DNA from 2 places in the Bacillus altaicus genome. Region 1 is predicted to be linked to the other one. Evidence: a T-box and tRNA genes for the amino acid it is inferred to sense, from the RefSeq annotation. Region 1 holds a T-box; the other holds one or more tRNA genes.
The links. A T-box is a leader RNA that pairs with one kind of tRNA and senses whether it is charged. The one in region 1 lies ahead of alaS (alanine--tRNA ligase), so its partner is inferred to be a tRNA-Ala.

Region 1 (6,033 bases):
AGGAAAGTTACTCATTATTGATGAGTTTTCAATGGTTGACATTTGGCTTGCAAATCAGCTGTTTAAGTCGCTTCCGACAAATATTCAAGTTATCGTTGTAGGTGATGAAGATCAGTTGCCATCTGTAGGACCTGGACAAGTGCTAAAAGACTTATTGAATGCAGGTGCAGTTCCAACGGTCAAGCTTACAGAAATTTATCGTCAAGCGGAAGGGTCATCTGTTATTCAGCTTGCCCATGCGATAAAAGGTGGTGCGCTTCCGCCAGATTTAGCACAAAATAAAAAGGATCGTTCCTTTATTTCTTGTACAGGCGCTCAAATCGTTGAAGTTGTAAAAAAAGTATGTGAAAATGCCAAGACAAAAGGATTTAGCGCAAGAGATGTACAAGTGTTGGCACCTATGTACCGCGGACCAGCAGGTATTAATGTGTTAAATGAAGCTCTCCAAGAAGTGTTTAATCCGAAAAGGGAAAAAAGTAAAGAAATTGCATACGGTGATGTTGTATACCGCAGAGGAGATAAAGTACTGCAACTCGTCAATCAGCCGGAAAGCCAAGTATTTAATGGTGATATCGGAGAAATCGTTTCGGTGTTTTATGCGAAAGAAAACGTTGAGCAACAAGATATGATTATTGTTTCATTTGATGGGATTGAAGTAACGTATACAAAGCCAGATTTAAATCAAATTACACATGCATATTGCTGCTCGATTCATAAATCACAAGGTAGTGAATTTCCGATTGTTATTATGCCGATTGTAAAAAGCTACAACCGTATGTTACGTCGTAATTTAATTTACACGGGTATTACAAGAAGTAAGAAATTCCTTATTATTTGCGGGGAGGAAGCAGCTTTTCAATCCGGTGTGAATCGCCTTGATGATGCAATGCGTCAAACGACTTTAGCTGGCCGATTGCAAGAATCACAAGGCGAAGTGCAAATGGTGACGGTTAATGGTGAAGAAATGGATGTGGAAAACATTTCACCGTATGATTTCATGTAACAAGGTGAAATTATATAGTGAAACTTTCAAACGTATAACGTTGAAAGGCTCTAGCAATGTATAAATGAATGCAGTTTGGACATAATGGCGAATAGAATCTGGGAGACTGTAAGGAGATGAAAGCCATATGTTCAGTTGTCCAAATTGCAAGGGGAAAGACATCGGAAAAATAGGTGTCAACCAATTTTATTGCTGGAATTGTTATATCGAATTATCGGTTTCAAAGGGGAAAATCCATACACATCAAGTAGAGGAAGATGGTTCATTAAGCTCTCTTGATGATTTATTTGATGATAATGAAAGAACGATCGGATAACGAAAAGGGGGATTTACTTTGAATCTACGCAATTCATTAATCGCATTAGGTGTTGGAGCTGCAGCATATCAATATGCTCGCAAACAAGATGTATTCTCAAAACGCAATGTAAAAAAAGCACGTAAGATGATTAAGTCTTATTTATAAGGCGTAAAAAACTCCCTTCATGATAAGGGAGTTTTTTTATGCGCTTGTATGCAAATATAAAAGTCCGATTTCAGAGAAGAGATAAGATAAACCGTAACATCCAACGCCAAGCATTCCATAATGCCATAAGTGCTTCGCTCTTTCTTTTCGCGAGGAACGAATAAAGAAGCCTTTCCAAATACCAAACCCGATACAAATCCATTCAAGAAGCATAAAAAGTGCGGATAATGCAAGCATAAATAAGATCATTATGAGCCCTCCTGATTATATTTTGACATTTTGTATTTTCAGGGGTGGTTGTCCTTATTATGTTAAATATATGTACGTCTTTAAAAAACAGTATGGTCTGTATAAAAAGATTTTAAAACTTTTGCACATAACCTAACCTATTTATTTTCAAAATAAAGGTGGAGGAGGTTTTTCGTGTGAAGAATCTTAAAATCATTTGGATATATCGTTTAGGATTATTGTTACTCGTTTTTCTTTGTTTGCTCGTCTTTTTAAAAATCAAGCCACTATGGGCACCGATTATTTTTGTATTTAAAGTGGCGATCACACCGTTTCTTATTGCTTGTTTTATTGCTTATTTATTACACCCTTTAATTGAAAAAATCCATAAGGAAGGAATGCCACGCACACTTGCTATTTTGCTCATTTATATTCTTTTCTTTGGCGGAATTGGCTATGGGATTTATAAAGGAACGCCAGTTGTTATTAAACAGTTACAAGAAATTAATGAACAATTTCCACAGTTTACAAAAATGTACGATTCTTGGATGGATGGAGTTACAGAACAAACAGCGAATTTCCCATCATTTATTCATGAAAAGGTAAAGCAAATTTTCGTTGGTGTAGAAATGAAGATACAAACGCTTTTAAATAAAGTTATGAGTACAGCACGTGGTGTACTGGATTCATTGCTCATTATTTTCTTAATTCCGTTCATTGTATTTTACATATTAAAAGATTACGGTGAGTTTTATCATGTTTTTTGGAAACTAGTTCCGAGTAAGTGGCGTAGTACGGGTCAAATGCTTGCGAAAGAAATTGATAAGTCACTCGGAAGTTATATTCGAGGACAGTTATTTGTTTGCTTAGTATTAGGGGGAGTATCTGTTCTTTCTTTTTGGTTTATCGGTATGAAATATCCGTTATTACTCGGTATTATTATTGGGGTAACGGATATAATCCCGTACTTTGGTCCTATTTTAGGGGCGATTCCGACGTTGATGATTGCGGCAACGGTATCAACGAGTTTACTCATTAAGGCGGGGATTACGATTGCTATTTTGCAATTTTTGGAAAGTAACATTTTATCGCCTTACATCGTTGGTAAGTCGCTTCGTATGCATCCTGTGATCATTATGTTTGCGTTACTAGTAGGGGGAGAAGTTGCGGGGATTGTAGGATTACTAATATCGGTTCCTATTTTAGCGGTCATTCGGACAGTGATCGTTCATGTGAGGCCTCTTTGGAAAAGAGAAGATATTTAAAATGAAAAGTAGATGTTTATGTAGCTAACGAAAATGTGTGTAGTACAATATAATTATTATTATCTACATTGACAAACTTAAGAGAATTCTATTATATTTAGTCATATAATACATTAAATCAATGACGGAACAAGTATGTTACAGTCCATTTATAGAGAGAAGCTTCCAATGGCTGAAAGAAGCTTTAAATGAAGGGTAACAGAAAGCTAATCCTGAGAGCAGCTAATCACTGCCGTCTTGCCACGTTACGGCACCATGAGGTGATGAATTGATTGTTATAATAATCAATTCATAATTAGGGTGGTATCGCGAGTTAACTCTCGTCCCTTTTATTAGGGGCGGGAGTTTTTTATATTTAAGGAGGAAAATACAATGAAACAACTAACAGGCGCACAAATTCGTCAAATGTTTTTAGACTTTTTCCAAGAAAAAGGACATGCAGTAGAACCAAGTGCATCACTAGTTCCGCATGAGGATCCATCTCTTCTATGGATTAATAGTGGTGTAGCGACATTAAAGAAATATTTTGACGGACGTGTAATCCCGCAAAACCCACGTATTACAAATGCACAAAAATCAATTCGTACAAACGATATTGAAAACGTTGGGAAAACGGCTCGTCACCATACATTCTTTGAAATGTTAGGGAACTTCTCAATCGGTGATTACTTCAAAGAAGAAGCAATTACTTGGGCTTGGGAATTTCTAACGAGCGACAAGTGGATCGGATTCGATAAAGAATTACTATCTGTTACAATTCATCCGGAAGATGAAGAAGCATTCACAATTTGGAATGAGAAAATGGGTGTTCCAAAAGAACGCATCATCCGTTTAGAAGAAAACTTCTGGGATATCGGTGAAGGACCAAGTGGACCGAATACAGAGATTTTCTATGACCGCGGTGAAGCTTACGGTAATGACTTTAGTGACCCAGAATTATATCCGGGCGGAGAAAACGAGCGTTACTTAGAAGTATGGAACCTTGTATTCTCTCAATTTAATCATAATCCAGACGGTTCATATACGCCGCTTCCTAAGAAAAACATCGATACAGGGATGGGTCTAGAGCGTATGACATCTATCGTTCAAGATGTACCTACGAATTTTGATACAGACCTATTCATGCCGATGATTGGGGCGACAGAATCAATTTCTGGCGAGAAGTATCGTAATGGTGACTTAGAAAAAGATATGGCATTTAAAGTAATTGCTGACCATATTCGTACAGTAACATTTGCGGTTGGTGATGGAGCACTTCCTTCTAACGAAGGCCGTGGTTATGTATTACGTCGTTTATTACGCCGCGCTGTTCGTTACTCGAAAAAATTAAATATCAACCGTCCATTCATGTTTGAATTAGTACCGGTTGTTGGAGAAGTAATGAAAGACTTCTATCCAGAAGTACTTGAAAAGAAAGATTTCATCGCAAAAGTTGTGAAGAATGAAGAAGAGCGTTTCCATGAAACACTTCATGATGGTGAATCAATTTTAGCTGACGTAATTGCAAAAGCGAAGGAAGAAAAAATAACTGTTATTTCTGGCGTAGATGCTTTCCGTCTATACGACACGTACGGTTTCCCGATTGAATTAACAGAAGAATATGCAGAAGAAGCTGGTATGACAGTTGATCAAGCAGGCTTTGAGAATGAAATGGAGAAACAACGTGAGCGTGCACGTGCTGCTCGTCAAGACGTTGATTCTATGCAAGTTCAAGGCGGTGTACTTGGTGAAGTTAAAGTAGCGAGCGAATTCGTTGGTTACGGTACAGTTGCAACAGAAAGTAACGTTGTTGCACTTGTAAAAAATGGTGAGTACACAGATAGCCTACAAGCAGGTGAAGAAGGACAATTAATGCTTGATGTAACGCCGTTCTACGCTGAGAGCGGTGGGCAAATTGCAGACCGTGGTTATCTTCTTGCTGACGGCGTGAAAGTTCTTGTAAAAGACGTACAAAAAGCACCAAATGGTCAAAACTTACACAAAGTTGTTGTTGAAGAAGGTACATTAACGAAAGAAGCGGCTGTAAAAGCTCTTATCGATACGAAAAACCGTAGTAGCGTTGTGAAAAACCATACAGCAACTCACTTACTGCACCAAGCATTAAAAGATGTACTTGGAACGCATGTTAACCAAGCGGGTTCTCTTGTAACATCTGAACGTTTACGTTTTGACTTCTCTCACTTCGGTCAAGTGCAAGCTGACGAATTAGAAAAAATTGAGCGTATCGTAAACGAAAAAATTTGGCAAAGTATTGATGTTGCGATTTCTCAAAAAGCAATCGAAGAAGCGAAAGAAATGGGCGCAATGGCATTATTCGGTGAAAAATACGGTGATGTTGTACGCGTTGTACAAGTAGGCGATTACAGCTTAGAGCTTTGCGGTGGTTGTCACGTTGATAACACAGCTTCTATCGGTATTTTCAAAATCGTTGCTGAATCTGGTATCGGTGCAGGAACACGTCGTATTGAGGCGGTAACTGGTAAATCTGCATACGAATTAATGAACGATCAAGTAGGTTTATTAAAAGAAGCAGCAGGAAAAATGAAAACAAATCCGAAAGATATTTTAACAAGAGTTGATGGTTTATTTGCTGAAGTAAAACAACTTCAAAAAGAAAACGAATCTCTTGCTGCGAAATTAAGCAATATCGAAGCTGGAAACTTAACTGATTCAGTAATGACAGTTGATGGTGTGAACGTATTAGCGGCGAAAGTAAATGTTGCAGATATGAACAATTTACGTACAATGATGGATGACCTTAAAAATAAATTAGAGTCTGCAGTTGTTGTATTAGTGTCTGTAAATGACGATAAAGTAAATATTTTAGCTGGCGTAACGAAAGATTTAATTAGTCAAGGTTACCATGCAGGTAAACTTGTGAAAGAAGTAGCTTCTCGTTGTGGAGGCGGTGGTGGTGGCCGTCCTGACATGGCTCAAGCAGGTGGTAAAAACCCAGCGCAAGTTGAGGAAGCTTTAGCATTTGTACAAGAGTACGTTAAATCTGTTTCAAAATAAAGAGATAGTAGTGTACAATGGTAGGGAGAGGAGAAGTTCTTCTCCCTATACTTACTACT
Region 2 (6,033 bases), 1.2 Mb from region 1:
TTAGTACGAGAGGACCGGGATGGACGCACCGCTGGTGTACCAGTTGTTCTGCCAAGGGCATAGCTGGGTAGCTATGTGCGGAAGGGATAAGTGCTGAAAGCATCTAAGCATGAAGCCCCCCTCAAGATGAGATTTCCCATAGCGTAAGCTAGTAAGATCCCTGAAAGATGATCAGGTTGATAGGTTCGAGGTGGAAGCATGGTGACATGTGGAGCTGACGAATACTAATAGATCGAGGACTTAACCATATAATATGAAGCAAATGTTATCTAGTTTTGAAGGAATATATATTTAAAATTCCTTTGGACATTCTGAAAAGAATGTGTATAATGATAAAAGTCTGGTAATGATGGCAGAGAGGTCACACCCGTTCCCATACCGAACACGGAAGTTAAGCTCTCTAGCGCCGATGGTAGTTGGGACCTTGTCCCTGTGAGAGTAGGACGTTGCCAGGCTTATATTATTCCGCAGTAGCTCAGCGGTAGAGCTATCGGCTGTTAACCGATCGGTCGTAGGTTCGATTCCTACCTGCGGAGCCATTATGCTTCCATAGCTCAGCTGGTAGAGTACTTCCATGGTAAGGAAGAGGTCACCGGTTCAAGCCCGGTTGGAAGCTTGGGAAAAGTTTTTATTCTTTTGGCCCGTTGGTCAAGTGGTTAAGACACCGCCCTTTCACGGCGGTAACACGGGTTCGAATCCCGTACGGGTCATCACTTTTGGAGGATTAGCTCAGCTGGGAGAGCACCTGCCTTACAAGCAGGGGGTCGGCGGTTCGATCCCGTCATCCTCCACCATATATTTTTAAATGTCGGAGGGGTAGCGAAGTGGCTAAACGCGGCGGACTGTAAATCCGCTCCTTTGGGTTCGGCAGTTCGAATCTGCCCCCCTCCACCATTTTCTTTAAAATAACCTGAAAGGGTTTATTTTTTTGAAAAGATAACCATACTAGTAAATATTAATGGGCTATAGCCAAGCGGTAAGGCAACGGACTTTGACTCCGTCATGCGCTGGTTCGAATCCAGCTAGCCCAGCCATTTACGAGCCATTAGCTCAGTTGGTAGAGCATCTGACTTTTAATCAGAGGGTCGAAGGTTCGAATCCTTCATGGCTCACCATTTTCGCGGAAGTAGTTCAGTGGTAGAATACAACCTTGCCAAGGTTGGGGTCGCGGGTTCGAATCCCGTCTTCCGCTTAATTACTAAGGGGCCTTAGCTCAGCTGGGAGAGCGCCTGCCTTGCACGCAGGAGGTCAGCGGTTCGATCCCGCTAGGCTCCATATAAATAGGGAAAGCTTACATCAAATGATGTAAGCTTTTTTTGTGTTTAAATTCCACTCCAAAAGGCAACTTTTCCGTATATCGTTTAAAATGAAACAAAGGGATTGAATAAGAGGGAGGTAACTATGAAAGTTGTCATTGCATCGGATTCATATAAAGAAAGCCTGAAAGCTATAGAGGTATGTGAAGCTATTGAAAGAGGCTTTGCAGCAATTTTTCCTAAAGCAGAGTATGTTAAAGTACCAATTGGAGATGGAGGCGAAGGAACGGTTGAATCTCTTGTTGGCGCTACAATGGGGAGAATTATATCACTTAATGTGACAGGTCCGCTTGGAGAGAGCGTGCAAGCATTTTATGGTATGTCTAAGGATAAGAAGACAGCATTTATTGAAATGGCAGCAGCATCAGGATTACAACACGTTCCAACTGAAAAGAGAAACCCACTTATTACAACTACAAAAGGGACAGGTGAACTTATATTACATGCATTAGATCAAGGAGTTAAACACATTATTTTAGGGCTTGGAGGAAGTGCTACAAATGATGGTGGGGCTGGTATGCTATCTGCCTTAGGCGCAAGATTTATAAATAAGAAAGGTGAGGTAATAGAACCCTCTGGAGGGACATTACATTGGATAACCACTGTTGACCTTTCTAGGATTGATTCACGCCTGGAAGATATAAAGTTAGAAGCAGCATGTGATGTAGATAACCCTTTAGTTGGACTGAGCGGGGCGTCTTTTGTATTTGCGAGACAAAAAGGTGCGAATGTAGAGATGATGAAAGAGCTAGATGAGAATTTAAAACATTATGCTAATATACTTAAACAACATGTGTCTTTTGATGTATCTGAAATACCGGGTGCGGGGGCAGCTGGAGGAATGGGAGCTGCTGTCGTTGCAGTGCTAAAGGGACGGCTAAGAAAAGGGATTGAAATTGTATTAGATTATACAAATTTTGATAAGTGTATAGAGGGTGCTGATCTTATTATAACTGGTGAGGGAAGAATAGATGAACAAACAGCTTATGGAAAAGCCCCTGTTGGTGTCGCGAAGCGGGCGAAATGTCGTCATATTCCTGTAATTGCTATTGGTGGATCTGTATCTCCGAACTATACAATTGTTTATGAAAAGGGAATTGATGCAGTATTTAGTATTACAGCTAGTCCAATGACATTAGAAGAAGCATATAAAAGGGCAGAAGAGAATATCGAAATGACAGCAAAAAATATTGCAGCAGTGTGGAAACTAGCATCAGAAAAACGCTTCTAAATGTAGAAGCATTTTTAATTATTATCTAATAATAGTGATAGTAGTTATTTCATTAAGTTAACTTTATACATAGAATAGTTTAAAAATCGGGAATCCAACGTAAATATAAGTGAATAAAATGTATATCCATGCAGAAAAATGTCGAGTTGAGTCAGACTATATAAAAGATTTAAAATATTTAGTGAAGGCATAAAAGGGGGATACTATCTATGAAAAAAGAAATCTCAGTTATTGGAGTTCCAATGGATTTAGGACAGATGCGTCGCGGGGTTGATATGGGACCAAGCGCGATCCGTTATGCAGGGGTAGTTGAAAGAATTGAACAAATTGGATATGACGTAAAAGATATGGGAGATATATGTATAGAGAGAGAAAAAGAAGTAGATGAAAATACAAAGTTACGAAACCTTACTCAAGTTGCAACTGTATGTAATGAACTAGCGACTAAGGTTGATCATATTATAGAAGAAGGTCGTTTTCCACTTGTATTAGGCGGTGATCATAGTATTGCTATCGGTACGCTAGCTGGTGTGGCGAAACATTATAAAAATTTAGGTGTTATTTGGTATGATGCACACGGTGATTTAAATACAGAAGAAACATCACCATCTGGAAATATTCACGGTATGTCACTTGCTGCAAGTTTAGGTTATGGACATTCTTCACTTGTAGATTTATACGGGGCATACCCGAAAGTAAAAAAAGAGAACGTTGTAATTATAGGTGCACGTGCATTAGATGAAGGGGAAAAAGACTTTATTCGTAATGAAGGCATTAAAGTATTTTCAATGCATGAAATTGATCGTATGGGTATGACGGCTGTTATGGAAGAAACAATTGCTTACTTATCTCATACTGACGGTGTTCATTTATCATTAGATTTAGATGGTCTTGATCCTCATGATGCACCAGGAGTTGGGACGCCTGTAATTGGTGGTTTATCGTATCGTGAAAGCCACCTAGCGATGGAAATGTTAGCAGAAGCTGATATTGTTACATCTGCTGAATTTGTTGAAGTAAATACGATTTTAGATGAGAGAAATAGAACAGCAACAACAGCGGTTGCTTTAATGGGTTCTTTATTCGGTGAAAAACTAAAATAAATGTAAGAAAAGCAACTGAGAAGTTGCTTTTTTTATTTGAAAATAGGCGTATAATAATGACTTATATTATACTGTAGGATAAGAAAGTTTGACATCTTACCAATTTAAGCTAAAGGGGGGCGTTTGTAATTGTCGTTTGGTTCATGTATGGTATAATTAACTAGTTGTTGGAAATACATACAGATAGAGCATAAAATAATATTTCAATATATGGATAGAATTGCTCGTAAGTAGGAGGAAGGGTTAGCATGCCTTTTGAAGATACGACCATTTTGAAATATCTTAGTACGGCATTAGATATTGCTGTTGTATGGTTTATTATATATAAGCTAATTCTTATAATTCGGGGCACGAAGGCTGTGCAACTTTTAAAAGGTATTACAGTTATTATTGTCGTCCGGATGATTAGTATTTTACTTGAATTGCATACGCTATATTGGCTAACGGAACAAGTATTAACGTGGGGATTTTTAGCCGTTATTATTATCTTCCAGCCAGAATTGAGAAGAGCACTTGAGCAGCTAGGACGGGGTAGCTTATTTTCGCGTGTGGGAACTCACGAGGACGATGAACCTGAAATTGTTGCAACAGCGATAGCGAAAGCAACGGAATATATGGGAAAACGTAGAATTGGTGCACTAATTACTTTGTCAAAAGAGACTGGGGTGGATGATTATGTAGAAACGGGTATTCCGCTAAATGCAAATGTGTCATCGGAATTACTCATTAATATTTTTATCCCTAATACCCCTCTTCATGATGGAGCAGTAATTATGCAGGGAAGTACAATTAAAGCAGCAGCATGTTACCTTCCGTTATCAGAAAGCCCATTTATTTCTAAGGAGTTAGGAACTAGGCATCGCGCTGCAATGGGAGTTAGTGAAGTCACTGATAGTATTACAGTAGTTGTGTCGGAAGAAACAGGCCAAATTTCTTTAACGAAAAACGGTAAGTTACATCGTGATTTGAAGACAGAACAGCTGAAGGACATGTTGTTAGCAGAATTTAGTGGGAATGAAAAAACGACTTCTTCGTCTTTATGGAATTGGAGGAGAAAGCGTCATGGATAAGTTAATGGAGAATCATTGGTTTTTAAAAGGAATCTCATTACTATTGGCGTGTATGCTTTTCATGTCAGCAACTTTAACTGAAAAAAATACGACATCGAGTATATTACCTTTCGTAAATGAAACGAAAGAAACATTAACTGATTATCCTATTACCCTTAAGTATGATGAAGAGAAATATATTGTAAGTGGTATTCCATCAGGTGGAGTCAAGGTGAAGTTGGAAGGTCCAAAATCAGCAGTTGCTACAGCAAAAGCAAAAAAACAATTTGATATATCAGTTGATTTGCGAGATAGTCCAAAAGGAACTTATGAAGTTTCTTTAAAAGCGAATGGGCTTCCAGATGATGTGAAAGGAACAGTCCAACCAGCAACAATCAAAGTTACTCTTCATGAAAAAGCGAGAAAATATGTTCATGTAGACTTAAAATTATCAAATGAGGATCAGATGCCAGCGGGTGCTACTCTCGAAAAATCAAACATTAAACCTGATACTGTTGAGGTAGTTGGGACGAAAGAAGAAATCGAAAGTATTTCATCTGCTAAGGCGTATATTGATTTGAAAGGTGTTAATAAAACTGTTACAAAAACACCCGAAGTTACATTATACAATAAAGAAGGAAAACGTTTAAATGTAAGAACAAGTCCATCTAAAATTAGTGTAACGTTGAATGTGGCGACGCAAGCTACAGCAAATAACGTCGAAAAAACAGTTCCTTTAACATATTCGAAAAAAGGGAATTTACCAGAAGGTTTAGCTGTTACAAATATTAGTATTGAACCAAAAGAAGTAACGATAGCAGGTCCAAAAGACATTTTGGATAATATACAATCTATAGAGGGGGTCGAGGTAGATCTTAGTCAATTGACGGATTCTACAACATTCGATGCCTCTGTTTTATTGCCAAAAGGTGTAACAAGTGCAAAACCAAATCAAGTGAAGGTTTCCGTAGGGGTACAAAAGGTAAAACAAACGAAAAGTAAAACGATTGATGGTATCCCGATTCAAAAAAATGGAATTCCGAATGATGTTACTGCTCAGCTACTTTCGCCACAAGATGGAAAGATAAGCGTTGATATTTCAGGAGAAGCAAGTATAGTAGATAAAATAACAGCTGCTCAAATAACAGCGGCGATTAATCTACAAAATGTATCTCCGGGGACGAAGGATGTTTCTATTCAAGTGAGCGGTCCTGGTAATATTTCGATAGAAGCAAAACAAAAAAGTGCTAAAGTCACAATTGTGAAGAAAGAAAAGCCGGATAAAGAAGTACAAGGTAATATTGAACCACCAGATGCAAAAAACAATCAAGAAA

Region 2: it encodes a tRNA-Ala, which carries the amino acid that the T-box ahead of alaS (alanine--tRNA ligase) is inferred to sense. The anticodon was not compared.

The regions. Positions count from the first base shown of each region.
Region 1 covers NZ_CM143394.1:1,342,021-1,348,053, forward strand. The annotation lists gene recD2 (SF1B family DNA helicase RecD2) at 1-1,003, shown strand, start outside; gene ACE38F_RS07010 (hypothetical protein) at 1,131-1,319, shown strand; gene ACE38F_RS07015 (YrzQ family protein) at 1,338-1,466, shown strand; gene ACE38F_RS07020 (hypothetical protein) at 1,503-1,715, opposite strand; gene ACE38F_RS07025 (AI-2E family transporter) at 1,892-2,959, shown strand; T-box leader at 3,072-3,290, shown strand; gene alaS (alanine--tRNA ligase) at 3,332-5,974, shown strand.
Region 2 covers NZ_CM143394.1:140,288-146,320, reverse strand. The annotation lists rRNA gene ACE38F_RS00760 (23S ribosomal RNA) at 1-248, shown strand, start outside; rRNA gene rrf (5S ribosomal RNA) at 340-455, shown strand; tRNA gene ACE38F_RS00750 (tRNA-Asn) at 465-539, shown strand; tRNA gene ACE38F_RS00745 (tRNA-Thr) at 544-616, shown strand; tRNA gene ACE38F_RS00740 (tRNA-Glu) at 639-710, shown strand; tRNA gene ACE38F_RS00735 (tRNA-Val) at 719-794, shown strand; tRNA gene ACE38F_RS00730 (tRNA-Tyr) at 811-894, shown strand; tRNA gene ACE38F_RS00725 (tRNA-Gln) at 960-1,034, shown strand; tRNA gene ACE38F_RS00720 (tRNA-Lys) at 1,040-1,115, shown strand; tRNA gene ACE38F_RS00715 (tRNA-Gly) at 1,121-1,192, shown strand; tRNA gene ACE38F_RS00710 (tRNA-Ala) at 1,203-1,275, shown strand; gene ACE38F_RS00705 (glycerate kinase) at 1,402-2,547, shown strand; gene rocF (arginase) at 2,757-3,650, shown strand; gene cdaA (diadenylate cyclase CdaA) at 3,899-4,720, shown strand; gene ACE38F_RS00690 (CdaR family protein) at 4,713-6,033, shown strand, end outside.